4 regions of the Hyphomicrobium sp. MC8b genome follow, and region 2 is predicted to be linked to each of the others. Evidence: predicted binding sites of a transcription regulator. Region 2 holds the regulator's gene; each other region holds the start of a gene.
The links. The regulator PhoB, encoded in region 2, activates phosphate uptake and scavenging genes when phosphate is short. The targets are predictions, from matches to a motif close to TGTCATNNANCTGTCAT.

Region 1: the regulator PhoB is predicted to act here: its motif matches at 2,907-2,923, upstream of ACLB1Z_RS05740 (UDP-2,3-diacylglucosamine diphosphatase).
Region 3: the regulator PhoB is predicted to act here: its motif matches at 2,186-2,202, upstream of ACLB1Z_RS19340 (CorA family divalent cation transporter).
Region 4: the regulator PhoB is predicted to act here: its motif matches at 2,771-2,787, upstream of ACLB1Z_RS19350 (ceramide glucosyltransferase).

The regions. Positions count from the first base shown of each region.
Region 1 covers NZ_LR898465.1:1,183,635-1,188,575, reverse strand. Annotated here, with positions in the region: gene ACLB1Z_RS05765 (hypothetical protein) at 1-30, opposite strand, end outside; gene ACLB1Z_RS05760 (CoA pyrophosphatase) at 166-822, shown strand; gene ACLB1Z_RS05755 (DUF6111 family protein) at 819-1,121, shown strand; gene ACLB1Z_RS05750 (CCA tRNA nucleotidyltransferase) at 1,140-2,396, shown strand; gene ACLB1Z_RS05745 (hypothetical protein) at 2,491-2,724, shown strand; gene ACLB1Z_RS05740 (UDP-2,3-diacylglucosamine diphosphatase) at 3,060-3,803, shown strand; gene ACLB1Z_RS05735 (DUF3419 family protein) at 3,852-4,941, shown strand, end outside.
Region 2 covers NZ_LR898465.1:803,513-808,453, forward strand. Annotated here, with positions in the region: gene ACLB1Z_RS03835 (thioredoxin fold domain-containing protein) at 1-360, opposite strand, end outside; gene ACLB1Z_RS03840 (DUF1007 family protein) at 468-1,040, opposite strand; gene ACLB1Z_RS03845 (zinc ABC transporter substrate-binding protein) at 1,321-2,310, shown strand; gene phoB (phosphate regulon transcriptional regulator PhoB) at 2,427-3,131, opposite strand; gene phoU (phosphate signaling complex protein PhoU) at 3,167-3,880, opposite strand; gene pstB (phosphate ABC transporter ATP-binding protein PstB) at 3,921-4,706, opposite strand; gene pstA (phosphate ABC transporter permease PstA) at 4,703-4,941, opposite strand, start outside.
Region 3 covers NZ_LR898465.1:4,035,691-4,040,631, forward strand. Annotated here, with positions in the region: gene ACLB1Z_RS19330 (ABC transporter substrate-binding protein) at 8-901, opposite strand; gene ACLB1Z_RS19335 (type 1 glutamine amidotransferase) at 1,299-2,015, opposite strand; gene ACLB1Z_RS19340 (CorA family divalent cation transporter) at 2,292-3,971, shown strand; gene ACLB1Z_RS19345 (alkaline phosphatase family protein) at 4,054-4,941, shown strand, end outside.
Region 4 covers NZ_LR898465.1:4,040,714-4,045,654, reverse strand. Annotated here, with positions in the region: gene ACLB1Z_RS19360 (UDP-glucose dehydrogenase family protein) at 1-1,308, opposite strand, end outside; gene ACLB1Z_RS19355 (hypothetical protein) at 2,420-2,680, shown strand; gene ACLB1Z_RS19350 (ceramide glucosyltransferase) at 2,844-3,995, shown strand; gene ACLB1Z_RS19345 (alkaline phosphatase family protein) at 4,067-4,941, opposite strand, start outside.

The sequences.
Region 1 (4,941 bases), 380 kb from region 2:
AATGCCCTGCTTCCGAAACGGCGATGTCATACGTAAGTAAGCCACACGCAGTCCCATCTGCTCCTAAACACGACACAAGTTAAAACGACGAATCAAAAATAGCGTGATTCAGCCGCCCCCGGCCACCCCAGGACGGTCACGCTTCAATTTCTGCCAGGTTGCGAAATGAACCCGCTTTCTGCCTCCAATATGGCAACGCCGGATATCGAGGCTGCCGATTTCGAGCGCATGGCACGTGCGCGGCTGCTGGCGAGCCCGCCTGAATTGGATGAACCACAGTCACCTGGCGACGATGATCTGAACCCCGGCCTCGGTCCATTTTCCGCTGGCCTGCGCCACGCAGCCGTCCTGGTGCCCATCGTCGCCCGCGCACCTCTGACCGTGCTGCTGACGGCACGAACGGACCATTTGCCCTCGCACGCCGGACAAATCGCCTTCCCCGGCGGGAAAGTCGAGCAACAAGACGCGACGCCTCTCGCTGCTGCGCTGCGGGAGACGCGCGAAGAGATTAACCTCGATGCGGCATTCATCGAGCCAGTCGGCTATCTCTCGCCTTATCGCACCGGCACGGGCTACATCATCACGCCCTCGGTCGCGCTCGTGCGGCCGGGCTTCAGGCTTACAGCCAATCCCGACGAAGTCGCTGACGTTTTCGAGGTTCCGTTCGCCTTTTTGATGAACGAAGCCAATCACGAGATCCACAGCCGCGTCTGGCGCGGTGCAGAACGCAGGTTCTATGCGATGCCTTACGGTGAACGCTATATATGGGGCGCGACAGCGGGAATAATCCGCACGCTCTATCGGAGACTGTTCAGCACATGATCCGCATCGTTATCGAGAATATTTTTTTCTTCCTGCTGCCGACGTTCCTCTACATCGCCTGGATCGCATTCTCCGAAGATGAATGGCCTGGCCTGATGACAGTCTTGAGCCGTGCTCCCTTGATCCGTCTCTTCTTTGCCGGCGCTGCCGTGATGCTCGCGACGCTCGTCGTGTTTTCGTCCCGCACCTATAACAGCCCCGACGATGTCTATGTGCCCGCCTCCGTCGTCGACGGGAAGCTCGAACCGGCGCGCAGCATTCACGAGACGAAAACGCCGCCCCCGACGGCAAAGCCGTGATTGCAGGACTGAAACGGCATGACTGAAACAGCCATCAAATCGACCCGCATGAGTGCCGAATGGCTACGAGCCCCGGCGCTTGCAAAGGTCTTCGCCGCGCTTTCTGCCGGCGGCGCCGAAGCCCGCATCGTCGGCGGCGCCGTGCGCAACGCGATGATCAATCGCCCCGTCAAGGATGTCGACATCGCGACAACGGCCCTCCCTGCCGAGGTCATGCGCCTCGCCGCCGATGCCGGTCTTGGCGCATATCCGACTGGCATAGACCACGGCACCGTCACCGTTGTCGCTGACAAGCGATCCTTCGAAGTGACGACGTTGCGCCGTGATGTCGAGACGGACGGCCGCCATGCCGTCGTCACCTTCACCACCTCCTGGGAAGAAGACGCCGCCCGCCGCGACTTCACGATCAACGCGCTTTATTGCTCGGCCGACGGCATCGTCTACGATTTCGTCGGCGGCCTCGATGATCTACGCCAACGTCGCGTTCGCTTCATCGGCGATGCCGAGGCACGCATCCGCGAGGATTACCTGCGCATTCTGCGCTTCTTCCGTTTCAGCGCCGAATACGGAAAGGGCCAGCTCGATCCCGCAGGACTGGCCGCTGCAAATGCCTTGAAAGAAGGACTATCGCTGCTCTCCGCTGAGCGCGTCCGCGCCGAAATGCTGAAACTGCTCGCAGCGCTGAATGCTGTCGATGTCGTCAACGCCATGGAAAAAAGCGGCATCCTTCAGCTTGTCGTCAGGACGCGCCTCGAACCTGACCGCTTTGCGCGCTTCGTTGTGATCGAAGCCGCACTGGGCGAGCCACCCGATGCGCTCGCGCGCCTTGCCGCGCTTGCCGTCAACAATCCGGAAGATGCAGCCTTTCTCGGCCGCGAGCTTCGGCTCTCGAATGCCGAAGCCGAGCGTCTCAAAAGCGCATCCGCAGGCGATCCCGGCATCGCCCCGGAAACGTCCGAAGCGATTGCACAAGCTGCACTTTACAGGCTCGGCGCCGATGCCTTCGCGCGCGCCGTCCGCCTTGCCTGGGCGCAATCTGGTGCCCCCAGCACCGATCCGCGCTGGCGCGCCCGCGCGTTGCTCGCCGATCGCTGGAAAATTCCGGTCATGCCCTTCACTGGGAACGACGTCCTTGCACTCGGCATTCAACCAGGTCCGAAAGTCGGCAGCATCCTTAGTGCCTTCGAGCGCTGGTGGATCTCAGAGAATTTTCCCGCCGATGCTGAACGTCAAAGCAGAGTGCTTAAAGAGCTGGCGCGCGAAGCTGTTACTTAACAAATCATTAAATTTCACTTCACCTTTGCTTATGCTCCGACTAAAGTCTCTCTCCGGGGTTCACCCATTTGTATTGCGTTGAGGAGACACCCTGATGGACAGCATCGGCCGTGAGCGTGAGCGTTCGCTCAAGTTCGTTCAAATTGTCTTCGCCGTTCTCGCTCTTCTCAGTCTGACTGCAGCATTGGCCGTATCGACGAGGGGCGTCGATATGGGCCTTCCCGAAAATTCGACATCACCGATCGCGCTGGCGTTTCTTCTTGTTGGCGCTGTCGACACCATTCTGCTCTACGCCTGGGAGCATATCTTTCAGCGCATCGAATACTGATACGAAATTGCGCTGCCGTCGCGTGGATGGCAGCGCAATCATCAGTGTGTCGCATATTCGCCATATGACACTTTTGCGGCGATCGAAACCGCCGGCATCTCTCGCGCGCGCCGTCTCGGGCTGTTGGTAAACCCATAAATTGCTGCGATTTCTTACACTCGACGCCACCGGCCGCAGGCGTTCGTCATACGCCTGTTACATGAATCCCGTCCTACGTTTTACATGAAATGCATAGACGCATTTATGGGAAGCGCACTGACTGGGGGCCGACCTTGAGCGCACCAAATCCGGAATTGAACTACCGAACCGTTTTTATTTCCGACATTCACCTCGGAATGCGCAATTGCCAATCGACTGCTCTTCTCGACTTTCTGAAATACGTCGAATGCCAGAACCTCTACCTCGTCGGCGATATCGTCGATTTCTGGAAAGTCCGCCGCGGTCCTTATTGGCCGCAGAGCCACAACGACGTTTTACAAAAGCTTCTGCGCAAGGCGCGTAAAGGCACCCGCGTCGTCTACATTCCGGGCAACCACGATGACGGCCTGCGCGACTATACCGGCATGAACTTCGGCGGCGTCGAAATCCGCCGCGATGCCATTCATGAAGCCGCCGACGGCAAGCGCTATCTCATTTTGCATGGTGATGAATTCGACGTCGTCGTGCGTTACGCCCGCTGGCTCGCATTTCTCGGCGACCGGTCCTATGACGCAGCTCTCGCGCTTAACGTGCCGCTGAACTTTGCGCGTCGCATGTTCGGCCTCGGTCATTGGTCGCTGTCGGCCTTCCTGAAGCACAAAGTGAAAAGCGCCGTGAACTACATCGGCGAATTCGAGGAAGCGTTGGCAGGCGAAGCCAAGCGGCGCGACGCCCAGGGCCTCATTTGCGGCCACATCCATCACGCCAACTCGCGGCAGATCGACGGCATTCACTACATGAACTGCGGCGACTGGGTCGAAAGCTGCACCGCCATCGGCGAACGCTTCGACGGCCAATTTGAAATCATTCGTTGGAAAGAGCATTTGGCCGCGCGCGCCTCGCAGGCGCCTTCCGGCCGCTGGTTGATCGAAGCCGCTTAACGGCAATTATGCCGGACGAAAAGCGAGCCGGCGAACGGAGTATCCCACGTGAACGCGACCGCCAAAGCCCTCGAACCGACGAGCATCGATCTTCTGAGCGAAGCTGTGCATCAGAACCGTGCGCTGAGTCTCGCCGGTATCCTTGAGCGCACCTTCACCTTCGCTTTCCGCTCAATGGTCTACCCGCAGATCTGGGAAGACCCGCGCGCCGATATGGAAGCGCTGGAGATCACCCCGCAAACGCGCATCATGACCATCGCCTCCGGCGGCTGCAACGTCATGAGCTACCTCTCGGCCAATCCGGCGCGCATCTATGCCGTCGATCTCAACGCCACGCACATCGCGCTGCTCAAGCTGAAGGTCGCCGCAGCTCAGCATCTGCCGAACCATGCCACGTTCTATCGCTTCTTCGGCGCCGCCAATGACCGCCGCAACGTCGCCCTCTATAACGATCTCATCGCGCCGCATCTCGACGCCGATACCCGCGCCTATTGGGAAGGCCGCGAGCTGACGGGCCGCCGCCGCATCACGCGCTTCGCGCGCAATTTCTATCATTTCGGGCTGCTTGGCCGCTTCATCGCGACAGGCCATCTCGCTGCGCGCGTGTTCGGCGCCAAACCGAAGCGTCTGCTTGAAGCCCGTTCGATCGAAGAGCAGCGCGAGATCTTTGCGCGCGACATCGGACCGGCCTTCAGCCATCCTGTCTTGCGCTGGATCACGTCAAACCGGGCGTCGCTGTTCGGCCTCGGCATTCCGCCGGTGCAGTATGACGCGCTTTCCGGCGGCGGCGCTCGCACGATGGCCGACGTTTTGAAGGAACGGGCCGAACGCCTGGCGACGGGCTTCGATCTGAAAGACAACTATTTCGCTTGGCAGGCCTTCGGCCGCAGCTACGCGACGCAGGGCGAAGGCCCCTGCCCGCCGTATCTCGAAAAAGCGAACTTCATGGCGGTCAAGGCGCGCGCCAACCGAGTCGAGGTTGTCCACGACAACATGATCCGCTTCCTCTCTGGCGAGCCGGCCGAAAGCCTCGATCGCTATATCCTGCTCGATGCCCAGGACTGGATGGACGACGCAGCCTTGAATGCGCTGTGGGATCAAATCACCCGCACTGCGCGCCCCGGCGCCCGCGTCATCT
Region 2 (4,941 bases):
CGAGTGGAAGAAGTTCTCCGGGCCGATGTAGCCGGAAATCCGGCCGACTTCGGTATGTGATTTGACGACCACAAATGTCGGCACGATGTCGACACCGGATTTGAAATTCAGATGGTCGGCCGCGATATCGTTAATATCGACGAAGCGCACCGGCAGATCCTTGGCCTGAGACGATGCCTCGTAGGCCGGCAGCACGTCGCGGCGGAAAAGCTGGCAGTAGATGCATCCCTCGGCTTCGACGACAACGAGTTCGAATGCGCCGTTCGGAATGGCAGCTTCGGTATCGATGTCGGCGTGCGAAATCGTAACGGGTGCGAGCATCAGCACGAGGAAAAGCAACGTGCGAAGGGCCGTACGCATTTGATGTCACCTCGCGGTCCGCAAGAAGACATCCTTTCTAAGTCATTAACGGCCTGGCAGCTGAGGAATCTCGCCGGTTCCTTAACCGCTGTGCCAAAGCGGGACGGTCAGGATTTCTTGCAGGTGATCGCCACGGTTTTGTAGGAGCCGAAACCGACGACGCCGGCGCCGAACTGCTGCGCCATCGCGGCGCCGAGCTTCCGGGCCTGCGCGTCGGTCTTTTCCGCATCGGGATCGAGCAGCGTCGCCGCGCAGCCTGCGGGCGCTGATGCAAGTTTGATGGCGTCCGTTTTCTCTGGCTCGAAGTCGATGAAATAGGAGGGATCGAAGACGGCGAATGTCAGGCCCTCGGCATCGGCAAGGACAGGCTTCGCCAGCGACAGATGGAAGTAAAGGCGGAGGACGCCATTGGTGTATTCGAGGTGCGCTTGCGTCGGCGGTGAAAACGCCAATTGCTCTTCGCCGAGCTTGGCCACCGTGAAGTAGTTGAACTCTTTGAGGCCATCCATGTTGACCTTCAGGAGCGGCTCAAGCTCGTGCTGGTCGTATTTGCCGTCGTTGTTGGTGTCGAGACCTTCGAGCGCCATGGCGGCGTATGAGTCGTCGAAGCTCCAGACATGGTCGACGCCCGTAACGGTGCCGTTGTAGTAGTCGACCGTCATCTCATACGTGATCCACATATGAGGATGCGCAGAGGCCGGTATAGAGAAAGCGAGGAGCATTATCGCGGCGGCCGCGAGGCTGAGACATTTATTGAACGACTTATGCAAGATCGGCCCCAATTCCTTTGCTCCGCTTTGCGCGCGATTCTTCGGAGTGCGTTTCATACGAAACGCACATTGAACGTGGCGAGATTGCGACGCGCTGCGCTATTTGGCGGGCATAGGCCAATTCGCCGGTGCGGTTGCGCGCCGACAGCGACGGTTATATTATATCCTTTTACTCAGCAGGATGGCGGGAATGAAGCGTTCAGCGGCACGATGTTTCGGTTTTCTGGCGGCCGCGATGACAAGCGCGACGACCGCCGTCAGCGCTGCCGAAGCGCCGAAAGTCGTCGTGACGATCAAGCCCATACATTCGCTTGTGACGCGTCTGATGGACGGCATCGGGACGCCGAAGCTGATCGTTGAAGGGTCGGCGTCGCCGCACACGTTCACGCTCAAGCCGTCGACAGCGCGGGCCATCAACGAAGCGGATGTTTTCGTTCGTGTGTCGGATACGCTGGAGCCGTTTACGCGCAAGATCGTGACGACATTGCCGTCGAACGTGAAAGTGGTGACGCTTGCAGGCGCAGATGGCGTGACGCTGCTCGATCAACGCGAAGGCGGCACGTTCGAGAAGCATGAGCACGAGCATGAGGCGGACGCGCACGATCACGACGAAGCGGGCGCTGCCGATCACGACGATCACGACGATCATGATGAGGATGGCAAGGATGGACATCTCTGGCTCGATCCGTCGAACGCCAAGGCGATTGCGGCCGACGTCGCGAAAGCACTCATTGCCCGCTATCCTGAGTATGCGAGCAAAGTGAAAAGCAACGAGGCGGCGCTCGATGCCGATCTCGATACGCTCGACCATGACCTTTCGAGTGAACTGAAAGGGACGCAAGGCAAGCCCTTCATTGTCTTCCATGACGCGACACAGTATTTCGAACATCACTTCGGGCTTCACGCCGTGGGATCGATTACGGTCAGCCCGGACGTGCCGCCGAGTGCAAAAAGACTGACGGAGGTTCGCAGCAAGATTTCGTCGCTCGGTGCGGTCTGTGTTTTTACCGAACCGGAGTTCCAGCCAAACCTTGTTGCTGCGGTTACCGAAGGGACGCATGCCCGTTCGGGGACGATCGACGTCGAAGGGCAATTGCTGACGCCGGGGCCGAAGCTCTACTTCGATCTGATGCGGGGCGTCGCGCGCAACCTGTCGAGCTGCCTAACCGCGCCGAGCTGAGAGCCAGTCTTTAGCTGTATTTTCTCGTCATCCTCGGCGTTAGACCGGGGATCTATTATGCCGCGGTGATGTTGATTGTCGGATTCTCGGGACAAGCCCGAGGACATGGCTCGCTATCAAGCCTGCGTTTCGGCTTCGCGGCCGTCGAAGACATAGCCGGCACCGCGGACCGTGCGAATCGGATCGGCCTCGTTGCCGCGGATCAGCGATTTTCTGAGACGGCCGATGTGAACGTCGACGGTGCGCTCGTCGACCTCCGAGGACTGGCCCCATACGCGGTCGAGGAGCTGGCTGCGCGAGAGAACGCGGCGCGGGCTTTCCATGAAGACTTCGAGCATTCGGTATTCGGTCGGGCCGAGGCGGACCTCGCGGACGCCGCGCGTCACTTTGTGGGCGCCACGGTCCATCGTGATCTCGCCGGAGACGAGAATATCGCTCATGCGCTCCGGCGCCGCGCGCCGGAGCAGGGCCTTCACACGTGCCATCAATTCCTGCACGGAGAACGGCTTCGTGACGTAGTCGTCGGCGCCGGTCGTCAGGCCCCGCACGCGGTCAGATTCCTCACCGCGGGCGGTCAGCAGGATGATGGGCAGGCTCTGCGTGTCGCCGCGGTTGCGCAGACGGCGGCAAAGCTCGATCCCGGAAATCTTCGGGATCATCCAATCCAATATCGCCAGATCGAAGGTTTGTTCGGCGAGCAATAGTTCTGCTTCCTCGCCGTCGGCGGCTTGCACGACGTCGTAGCCTTCCGACTGAAGATTGTACTTCAGAAGCTCGGCTAGCGGCGCTTCGTCTTCAACAACGATGATCTTAGCTGGCATGATATTGGATCGGGGTTGCTCTCAGGGTCGTACGGTCACTGGCGCGGCGTAATCAGTGTCGAAGAGGTCTTGTCGCCCTTCGGCCGATCGTCGGCGATCGGTACGCCGTGCACGAGGTAGTAGACGTTCTCGGCGATGTTTGTCGTGTGGTCGCCAATGCGCTCGATATTCTTGGCGCCAAAGAGGAAGTGCGTGCAGATTCCGATGTTGCGCGGATCTTCCATCATGTACGTCAGCAGTTCGCGGAACAGCGAGTTATACATGGCGTCGACCTGCTGGTCGTTGCGCCAGACTTCCATCGCCTTCTCGGCATCGAGCGTCGTCAACGCATCAAGAACGTCCTTGAGCTGCTGCTGCACCATCTCTGTCATGTGGCGCATGCCGGTCATCAGCGGCTTGGGATAGGCTTCCCCTGCAATGGTGAGAGCGCGCTTGGCGATGTTCTTGGCAAGGTCGCCGATACGCTCAAGGTCGCCCGCAATCTTGATGACCGTCATGATGTGGCGCAGGTCGTTGGCGACCGGCTGGCGGCGGGCAATCATCAGAATGACCTGGTCCTGCAGCTCGCGTTCGAGCTGGTCGACCATGACATCGTCGGAAACGGCTTTCTCGGCGAGCTTAGGGTCGCGGCGTTCGAGCGAGTCCATCGCCTGAACGAGAAGCTTTTCGGCATAGCCGCCCATCTGCGCGATGCGACGGTCGAGGAGCTTCAACTCTTCCTCGTATGACTTCACGGTATGTTCGTTCATCGTCGTAATCCTGAAATCCGGTTTGGCCTCAACGTCATCACTAGCCGAAGCGGCCGGTGATGTAGTCTTGCGTGCGACTATCCGTTGGGTTTGTGAAAAGCTTTTTGGTGTCGCCGAATTCGACGAGATCGCCGAGGTACATGAAAGCAGTATTCTGCGAGACGCGGACTGCCTGCTGCATGTTGTGGGTCACGATGGCGATCGTGAATTCGTTCTTCAACTCGTCGATCAGCTCTTCGACCTTAGCGGTCGAAATCGGATCGAGAGCGGAGCAGGGCTCGTCGAACAGGATGACTTCTGGGCGGATCGCAACTGTGCGGGCGATGCACAGACGTTGCTGCTGACCACCGGACAGCGACAGGCCGCTGGCGTGCAGCTTGTCTTTTACTTCCTTCCAGAGAGCCGCCTTTTCGAGGGCGCTTTCGACGCGGGCGTCGACTTCGGATTTCGGCAGGCGCTCATAAAGGCGAAGACCGAACGCGATATTTTCGTAGATCGTCATCGGGAACGGCGTCGGCTTCTGGAACACCATGCCGATGCGCGAGCGCAGCAGGTTCAGGTCCTTCATGTCGAGGATGTTTTCACCGTCGAACATGATCTTACCTTCGGCGTGCTGGCCGGGATAAAGATCGTACATGCGGTTCAAAACACGCAGGAGCGTGGACTTGCCGCAACCCGAAGGTCCGATGAAGGCTGTCACCTGCCGCTCGTAAAGCGGCAACGAGATGCCTTTGAGGGCCAGAGTCGATCCGTAGTAGAACTTCAGGTCCTGGACCGAAATTTTCTCGGTCAGGCCGGTGTCGACGTCTTTTGACATTACGTTCATTTGGATGTCCTCGAAGTACCCAGGTAACGAGCGGCGATACTGAGCGTGAGCACCGCTGCGGTGATTAACAGTGCGCCGGTCCAGGCGAGGCGCTGCCAGTCCTCGTAAGGGCTCAAGGCATACTGGAAGATAACGACCGGCAAGCTTGCCATCGGAGCATTAAGATCGGTGCTCCAGAACTGGTTGTTAAGAGCGGTGAACAGAAGCGGAGCGGTTTCGCCGCTGACGCGGGCGA
Region 3 (4,941 bases), 1.0 Mb from region 2:
CGAACTCTTATTTCGCCCATTCCTTCCACTTGGCCTCGTTGGCATCGACCCAAGCCGCGGCGACGTCATCCATCGACTTGCCGTCGAGATCGATCTCACCTGACATCTTGTTCAGTTCGTCAGTATCGATCGTGTAGTTTTTGGCGACTTTGTAAGCGACGGGCCATTTATCTTTCAGGCCTTTCCAGGAGTACTTCCAGATTTCGCCGTGCGGCTTGCCGCAATCGTACTTCTTATCCGGGTTCACGCCCCACTTCGGGTCAGTGTAGCAGGCAGGTTCATATTCCGGGAACTGAACCCACTCGCCTTTGTATTTTGCTGGCGCCCAATGCGGTGAATAAATCCAGAGCATGATCGGCGCTTTGCGCTGGTAGGCGGAATCGAGTTCGGCGAACATCGCGCCGTCGGTGCCGGCGTGGACAACAACGAACGGCAGGCCGAGAGCTTCGACGCGCTCGTCGTCAAAACCTTCCCAGGTCACGGGACCGCCGAGATAACGGCCCTTTGGCGCTGTATCGGGCGTCGAGAAGGCTTCGGCGCATTTGGGATCCTTCAGAGCTTTCCAGTCAGGAAGGCCAGGGCACTTTTCTTTCATGTACTCCGGGAACCACCACTCTTCCTTGGCCTTGGGACCAAGCTTGCCGAGGCGTTCGGTCTGACCCGTGGCGTCGGACGCCTTCATCGCTTCGCGCGCGGTCGTATCCCAGTATTCGACGCCGATATCGATATCGCCGTTCGTCAGGCCGGTGGTGAGGCTCGAGAGATAATCGGCCGTCGGGTATTCAACGTTGTAGCCGAGTTTGGTCAGAATGCCGCCAAGGATCTTGGCGTTGAGATTGACGCTCGTCCAATCGAACAATGCAATCTTGATTGGATCTTGCGATTCAGGAGCGCCCGCCATGGCTTGGCTAAAACTCGCCAGCGATACGATCGCTGCGCAGGCCCCCCCGGCCAAAACGCGTTTGACGGCAGTGTACATAGATCAGCCTCCAAGCCAAATCAGTTGAGGTCGAATTGCAGAAATCGCGTGCAGTGACTTTCCTGAGAGTGATGATTTTTGAATTATGATACCTATTTCAAAGTGTGTTCAAGGCCAAATTCAGGGCAGTTGGTGCAAATATAAGCAGCACGGGCGCGAATAAATGTTTCATAGAAAGTCGTCGTCTTACGCCGATTGCCCTACCGCCAAACGCGATCTTTGACGAATAGAATAAACCCAAAAAGAAAGCGAACGCAGATGGTTTGCTCTGCGTTCGCTCCGATGAAACGCGTTGGCCGGTTATCGATCCTGAAGCGGACTATTGCCGAATGGTCCGCATGAAATTGCGATAAAGCGTTTCGGCATCCGCAGCGAAATTCGCGGTGTGGGGTTTAGCAGCTTCCGCCATGCGCGGCAGTGCGCCAGGCCCATGCGTGCGTTCCAGCGCTTGCGCGTAAGCCGGGATATTTCCCCAGTCGTCGATCGTGTTGTCTTCGATTTCGACGTGATACTGCATGCTCCACGCCGTCTTGCCGACACGCATCGCCTGGCAAGGACAAATGTCCGATTTGGCGAGCACAACGGCGCCTTCAGGCGGCTGCGCAACGCGCACGGAGTGCCACTGAACAGCTTTGAATTCCTTGGGCAGATTGCCGAACACCGGATCACTTTCGGCTTCCGTCGTCAGGGCGACATCGAGAATGCCGATTTCAGGCGGACGTTGCGGTCCGCATGTGCCGCCCAAGGCATCGGCCAGGAGCTGATGTCCGAGGCAAAGCCCCATGAAGGGTTTTTCCAATTCGCGAACCCAGCGGCGGATCGCGCGCTTTTCATCGACAAGCCACGGGCATTCATCGACATCCCAGACGTCCATTGGTCCGCCCATCACCCAAAGCGCATCGTAGTTTTCAAGCGCGGGAATCGCGGCTCCTTCATCGAGTTCGACGGCATCCCAAGCGATGCCGTCGGCGGCGAAGAATTTGCGAAAGATGCCTGGATGCTCACAAGCGATGTGCTGAAAAACAAGAAAGCGCACGTTTCCCCCTATTCCCTGTTCACGTATGTCATGATCGACCGGCCGACGACACCAGGGCGCAGATATACGATGTAAACTCATCCGTCATCAGCGCTTCGATGCCCCTGGTCATTGGATGCCAGAGCTTTACAGGTCCGAACAAACGCGAAATTCCCCATATATTTCATACATGTCGCATAACCGTCATGGATATGGGGCAATGGTGAGAGGCGCGTTGAAGGGAACTCGATTTCGAAGCTGCTCTGCGGCGCAATTCGATAGCAAGCCGAGGCTCTCATGCTTGATGAAGTCCGTTCCGAAACTGCGGCCGGGTCGGGGATTGCACCACACGCTTCAGCCGACACCCGCGTCGGACAGTTCCGGCAGATCCTTATATGGCCGGTCGAGTTGATGCCGCCCAATCCTGAGCCGTCTCATCATGACTTCGCGGCGATCCTTTCGAATCTCGGCCAGGACAATCCGTGGAAAGAGGTCGATGACGAGTTCACGTGCGATCCGAAAGATTTTCAGGAGCGTCACTACAATGAGTTCGTGACCTTCCTGCCGCCGGTCCAGCGCTTCCTTTACGGCGGACGAATTGGCAGATCACCGGGATCGGTGTCATCGGAAAGTCCGGTCAAAACCTTCCGGCGTACCGATGTAGCGGCCGTGCGCGTACAGCTAACGCCCGGCGCGGCCCCGATCGAACTCAAGGTGGCTCACGTCGACTTGTATTTCTTCTTCGAAATCGATGTCGCGATCCTAGCGTTGGAGCTTTATTCCGAAGACATCGGACTCGCCGACGTTCAGGACGTGATGTTCCGACTGGGACGAACGCATCCGGCCTATTGGGAGAAGGACACGGGCGTTGCCGGACATTGTCCAGTGAAGGTCGAATTTCTTTCAAGCCACGGTGACGTTCTGGCCGCCTCGGATTACGAGGATCGCGACAAGTTTCTGGCGCAGGTTTGCGCGAAGCGCGCGGCCCGCGTTTCTGCGCATTGGCAATATCTGCTGCATCCGCTTGTGCCGCATCACTCCGATCACCCGGGTGCGTTGCGCTACAAGCAGCTCGAATATTATCGCATGCCGCAAATGGCGCTTATTGCCGTGAAAGCCGGCAGCGAGCTGACGCGCGCCGATTACGTCCGCCTCGCTTTTGCATCCGGTCCAGGCGACTGCTCGGAGTTGCCATTCTCCCAGCGCCACCTTGAAGATTTTGAGGAGCGGTATTGCTACGATCGATACTTCGGACAGCACAACGAGATCGAGTGGCCGCAGAGCCGCTATATGTCGTGCGGTCATGCCCTTGTCGTGACGGGCAGCGCCGACAACCCGTTCTTCGTCGACCCCAACCATGGCTGCCTCAACAGCTTCCGGCATGAGCACTTCCTTGTCTTTCTGATCGCGCACTTCCACAAGGCTTCGCTGCTGATGTTCTCCGATCATCTGACCGGCGCGATGAGCCGTCTCGATGCCAATAACAAGAGCGCGATTCTGGCGTTCAGAGCGGCATCGCGACGGGCGCTGCAAACCTTCCTCCGGTTCACGCATCGCTACTGGTTTCACTCGGTCAGCAATCAGACGCAGGCACACGATATTTTTGCGCTGTGTCGCCGCCATCTCGATATTGACCGCCTCTACGACGACATTCGACAGGAAATTCAGGAGATGAGCGAGTTCCTTGAAAACGAGGCTATGCGCCGTCAGAGCGATACCGTTACGCGACTGACCGTTGTGACCACGCTCGGACTTGTCGGCACCACCGTCACCGGCTTTCTCGGTATGAACCTGCTCGATTGGGCCAATCAATCGACGCCATGGCGATTGGTGGCATTTTCTGCAGTGCTTGTGCCGACCATCCTGCTGACGCTGATTACAATCGCTAAATCGCGCGCCTTGTCGGACATGATGGAATCGCTGTCCGACGGCTCGGCGAACTGGTTTCCCAGGCTTCGCCGTAAGATGCGCATTTGAACGGGGAATGTCAGAGGAACGTCGCTTCCATCATCTAGGCGATGGACAAGCGCATCTTTCGCTTAGAGGGGACGACTTCAATATGGTGCCGAAGCAGATTCTTTTGCGCGCATGCTTGTGCCTTGCGGTGCTTCTCAGCATTGCGCCGGCCCACGCCGATGCATCAAAGCACAACGTCATTCTTTTCGTTCCCGACGGCTTGCGGCGGAAGATCGTCACGCCTGAAACGGCGCCGACGTTTGCCGATGTGCGCGACAAGGGCGTAAACTTCGTCAACAGCCACTCGTTGTTTCCGACGTTCACGATGCCAAATTCCAGCGGCATGGCGACAGGACATTACCTCGGCGACACCGGCGTGTTCGGCAACGTCATGTATGCCGGTTTTATCATTCGCTCGGCAAAGTCGGCTCGGTTATCGTTCATCGAAAGCGATGGCGTTATCGGTGATATCGACGACCACTTCGGCGGCAATTTCATAGACGAAGAGACGATCTTGCATGTTGCCCATCGCTCCGGCTTCAACACGGCCGCGATCGGCAAGATCGGCCCGACGGCCGTATTCGATCACTCCTCGCGCGGTGGCGCCGAAAGCGTCATCATCGATGACGCGACGGGTAGATCGGTCGGAATTCCGCTCGCTCCTTGGGTCAGCGAAGGCCTAAAGGCGTACGGACTGCCAAGCGAAGCTCCAAGCCGTCTGACCAACAAAGATCATGGCGATTTCAAAACGCCGGGCACTAAAGACGCCAACGTCGTACAGCAAGGTTATTTCGTGCGGGCCTTGACGAAAGTTGTGCTGCCGAAATTCAAGGAGGACGGCAAGCCGTTCGTCATCGTTTTCTGGTCGCGCGATCCCGACGGGACGCAGCACAACCAAGGTGACAGCTTCCTGCGGCTCGAACCGGGCATTAACGGTCCGACGTCGATGGCGGCCATCAGCAATGCCGATTCCAACCTGGCCATGATACGG
Region 4 (4,941 bases), 1.0 Mb from region 2:
GGCGTTCCCTCGGCCGATGCCGGAATAATTGAAGCCGAGGCTACGCGCCGTTTCGGCGTCGATCGCGTTTCTGAGGTCAACGATGGTATTGCCGGTCATGCGCGCTTTGATGGCCTCAAGATTGAGTGCGCGGTACTCGTTCCATTCCGTGACGACCACCAGGATGTCGGCGCCTTCGGCCGCCTCGTTCGCGTTCTCACACCAGGTGATGCCTGGAAGCAGAGGCTCCGCTTGGCGGCGTCCTTGCGGATCGCAGGCCCTAATCGTTGCGCCACGCTCTTGCAGCATCGGCACGATGACAAGGCTCGGCGCATCGCGCATGTCGTCGGTATTGGGTTTGAACGTCAGCCCAAGCACCGCAATCGTTTTGCCGCGCACTGATCCGCCGGCGGCTTCCTCGATACGGATGGCCATCGCCAGCTTGCGCTCATGATTGACACGTTCGACCTGCTCGATGATCGAGATTGGCGCCTTGAATTCCCGCGCAGTTCGGATCAACGCTGAGACGTCTTTCGGGAAGCAGGACCCGCCATAACCCGGCCCCGGATGCAGGAACTTATCGCCAATGCGACGGTCCTTGCCGATAGCCGATGCGACCTCCTGCACGTCGGCTCCCACGCTCTCGCACAGATCGGCAATTTCGTTGATGAAGCTGATCTTGAGCGCCAGGAAGGCGTTCGCCGCGTATTTCGCGAGCTCAGCCGATTCGCGTTCGACGAACATGACGGACGAACCGCGCAGCGCCAGCGGCTTATAGAGGCGTCCCATAACCTCGCGCGCACGCTCGTCGTCGGTCCCGACCAGAACGCGATCGGGATGCGTGAAGTCCTGGATCGCCGATCCCTCGCGCAAGAATTCAGGATTGGAGCAGACAGCCACATCGGCGTCCGGCCGCTTGGCTTTGAGACGGCGTTCGATTTCGCGACTCGTTCCGACGGGCACCGTCGATTTTGTCGTCACGACAGTGAAGTCTTGAAGGTACGGCGCTGCTTCCTCGACGGCCGTGAAGACATAGGAGAGATCGGCGTATCCGTCGCCCCGGCGCATTGGCGTGCCGACAGCCAGAAAGACGACATCGGCGTCGGCGACAGCCGGACCCAGCTTCTCCGTAAATAGCAGGCGCCCGGCCTTGATATTCCGCTCCATGAGATCATCGAGGCCGGGTTCATAGATCGGGGAACGCCCAGCTTTGAGATCTGCCAGCCGGTCCGGATCTTTGTCGACGCAGGTGACTGTCCAGCCGAAATCGGAAAAGCATGCCGCCGAAACAAGACCGACGTAGCCCGCTCCAATCATACAGATCTTCATTGTCGCAATCCCTCGTATCCCACAGGGACGATATTCCACCAAACGGCGAACACCGCCAGCCCATATTTCCGGCGAACGCGCTGCATTCTGACGGGTTGGTAAAACCGCGCAATATCATTGCGTTATGACGCCAAGCGTGATGTAGAAAAAAGTCGCAAGCTCCGTGCATGGCGCTTATTCATCAGCACGGTTCTAAGCAATGCACGTCTTCTTATTTGATCCGGCGTGCCGAACAGCGTCTTATGGCTCTTGCGGGCACGATTGGCGTGCTCGCCGCGGTGATTTCGATGAGACTTGCGCCGCGTCATCAAACGCTAAGCTCCACGACGCACTCGTGGGCTCCGCCACTGGAGACCGCTATGAAACAGACGAACTTTGACTGTCTTTCTCCTCACGAAACGACGATGAACGTCGGTTGTCGGATGAGCTGTTGTCTCTGCCGCTGTTGAGCGCGCAAAACCGCTCAGAAAACGGCGTTTTTATTCCCCAATCGCAATCATTCAGAGGACGCTGGCCACTGCCGGCGAACAAGAAGACATGTCAAAATCATACGTCATCGAAGTTGGAGACGATCAAGCCGGTCTAGTCATTCGAGAGGACGGAGAACGCGAATACCTCTTTCACTCAGCGTTAGCAGCTTACGACGCCCTTGAGGGACGCCGCTTCGCCAATCCGTTCCTGGCAGAAAGAGCAGCTATCGCGCACGCATCGGCCCGGCGCCATTTTCGAGGCCGGGCAGCTGCTACGAGAGGCGTCGGGCTATGACGGAAAAGCGATATCGCATCGTTCCACCAGAGCATGAGCAAGATTTCTCAGGCCACCGGCCGAGAACTCGCGCCCGTCGGACCATCGCCCGATTTGTAGGCGGATTAGGAAGCGCGGACCCGTAATGTTTTTTCGCTCCCTGGACCTGATCGCTGCGTCCGCGAACAGGAATTGAGACCGGCGGTGCCGACTCGGCGCTGCCGGTCTCCTTTTCTCCGAGTTGAGATCAACCGCGACCAGACGTCGTCTGCGCGGCCATCTCGTCCCGGCTGTCATTGACTGGTATCAACCCCTTCCTGGCGGCGCGGGTGTTAGCTGCAGGCTAGTGAAGCTTGGGAGGGGAATTATGGACGATCATTTCTGGCCTTCGATGTATCCGGGCCTGATTGTGGGCATTCTCTACGGTTTGTCGCTTCGCGGCGTTTCCAACACTGTTATCGCAGCGATCGGTGGCGTTATCGGCGCGGCGATCGCCTACGAAGGGCTTTTGGCTGCCAACTTGAATGACGGCTTGCCCGGCGTGATCGGCCTTTGCGCGGCGGCCTTTGTTGGCGCCTACTTGTCGACCACTGCCGTGCGCCGCATGGCCAGCCCGCCGAAATCATAAATCTTGCAGCGCGCAGACTGTTCGCGGTTCACGCGACAAAAGTGTGGATGAGCTACAACTTTAGGGCATTCTTATTGGATGTCGCAGAATTGTCGTGCAACCGTCGTCAATGTTTCAATGAATCTTGAAATGCAGCGGGTTCATTCTTGTCGACGGAGGAGCTATGGCCGATCTCGTGACGACGGCGGCTCTTGTCTTCTGCATTTTGGCGGTGTCCACCCACCTTTTGACGGTCGCCTTGACACTCTACCGCGTATCGGCGCCACGTAGCCGATCGCGTGCGACAAATGTTGAGCCGGTCAGCATCGTGCGTCCGGTTTGCGGTGTCGATCATTTCGATGAAATGACATTGCGTTCGACATTCGAACTGAAAGCCGCGGACTATGAGGTTATATTTTGCGCCGCTCGCGAGGATGATGCGGCCGTACCGCTTGTTCGCAAGCTGATCGCCGAATACCCGCATATCCAGGCCCGCCTGTTGATCGGCGATGATCGGCCAACCAGCAATCCTAAGCTCAACAACATCGTCAAAGGATGGGCGGCCGCACGCCATCGGTGGATCGTTCTGGCGGACAACAATGTCCTGATGCCCGCGCACTACCTCGACGATCTGTTCCAGAGTTTCACGCCGGGTGTGGGCCTCGTCTGTTCGCCGCCCATCGGAAGTCGACCGATCGGTTTTTGGGCTGAACTCGAATGCGCATTCCTCAACACCTATCAGGCTCGCTGGCAAAGCGCGGCCGATACGATCGGATTCGGATTTGCTCAGGGCAAGTCGATGCTTTGGCGCCGCGATATCCTCGACGATGCTGGTGGCATCGAAGCGTTGGGCGCCGAGATTGCCGAAGACGCTGCCGCTACCAAGATCGTCCGCTCTCATGGTCTTGACGTCCGGCTCGTAGATCGCCCGTTCGAGCAGCCGCTGGGCCTGCGAACCAGGGCTCAAGTCTGGGATCGGCAAGTGCGCTGGGCGCGACTGCGTCGTGCAACGTTCCCCTTGTTCTATGCGCCGGAAATACTTTCCGGCTGCACTCTGCCTGCCGCCGCTGCCGCCGTCGCCGCAACGGCCTTCGACGTTGATCCGTTAATGGCGCTCGCTGGGCTGCTGTCGCTTTGGTTGGGTGCCGAAGTCTTGTTGGCACACGCTGCGGGCTGGCATCTGCGGTGGCATTCGCCATTTACGTGGCTTCTACGCGATGCGCTTTTGCCTGTACTCTGGGTCGAGGGCTGGGTGGGAGACACCTTCGTCTGGCGCGGCAACGATATGAGCGTCGCCGAGCAGAACCGCGAACTCGCAGTCACCAATAAGATCTGAATCAGAAAGTTCAGAGTCCGGTCTGAAACGGACCCTATCGCGGCTTGCAAGGCCGGGCGCTTCAGATGCGTTCACTTATGGGTCTCGGCGATGGTCGCCTCCGGATGCAAGCCGACCGTTCGTCCGGGAAAGCCGGCGGCGTCGAAATATTTCGTATCGCCCGCCACCTGATAATTCAGGATCGTACGCAGGCCTGAAGCCGATGGCGCTGACCCCAGTGTCTTGCGCTCCCACTGCGGCGTTGCACCGTTCGGAAACGCTTCGATCAATGGTCTGCCGACCAATTTTCCATGGCTCGTGGGCAGCAGTCCAAGGATCGCGATGATCGTCTTGCCGATGTCGGCATTGCTGGCCGGCGCCTCGTCGACAAAGCCCTCTTTGAAATCAGGGCCGATCGCGGCCATGAAGTTCTCGGTATCGCCCCGGTTGAAGCTGCCGTGCATGCCCTGGCCCTGCTGCAATTCGGTATCGGAGACGACCACCGCGCACGTGGTCGGTTCCGAGCAGCCGGTCGAGAAGCTCTTGAAGTTGACGACAATCGAGGGCCGGAGCATTAGTGCCGCGCCTTTGAGATTGACGGCGCTGAGCGGGAGTGTCCCCGCAAAGCTGCCGAGGTCATCCTCAACGAAAATCCCGCTGACGTAATCTTGCGCCATCAGCGAGTCGATCGTCTTCTGAACGAGCTCCCGGTCGCCGCTCGGAATATAGATGAGATCCGAACCGCCGTTGGCCGCGACGATCACGTTCGGAGCGTTCGGATCTTTGCCGATATAGCCATTGCCGTCGGACGGATGCGTTCCCTCCGAGACCTTGGCATTGCCGTCGTCCGGATCATAAAGCGGCATATCGAGCGTTTTCGCGAGGTCGATTGCGAGGAACCCAGGCGGCAACAGCGAAGGCGGCACATTCGGATAGGTGGCCTTCGCAGCTTCGCTCGTTTGGCTCT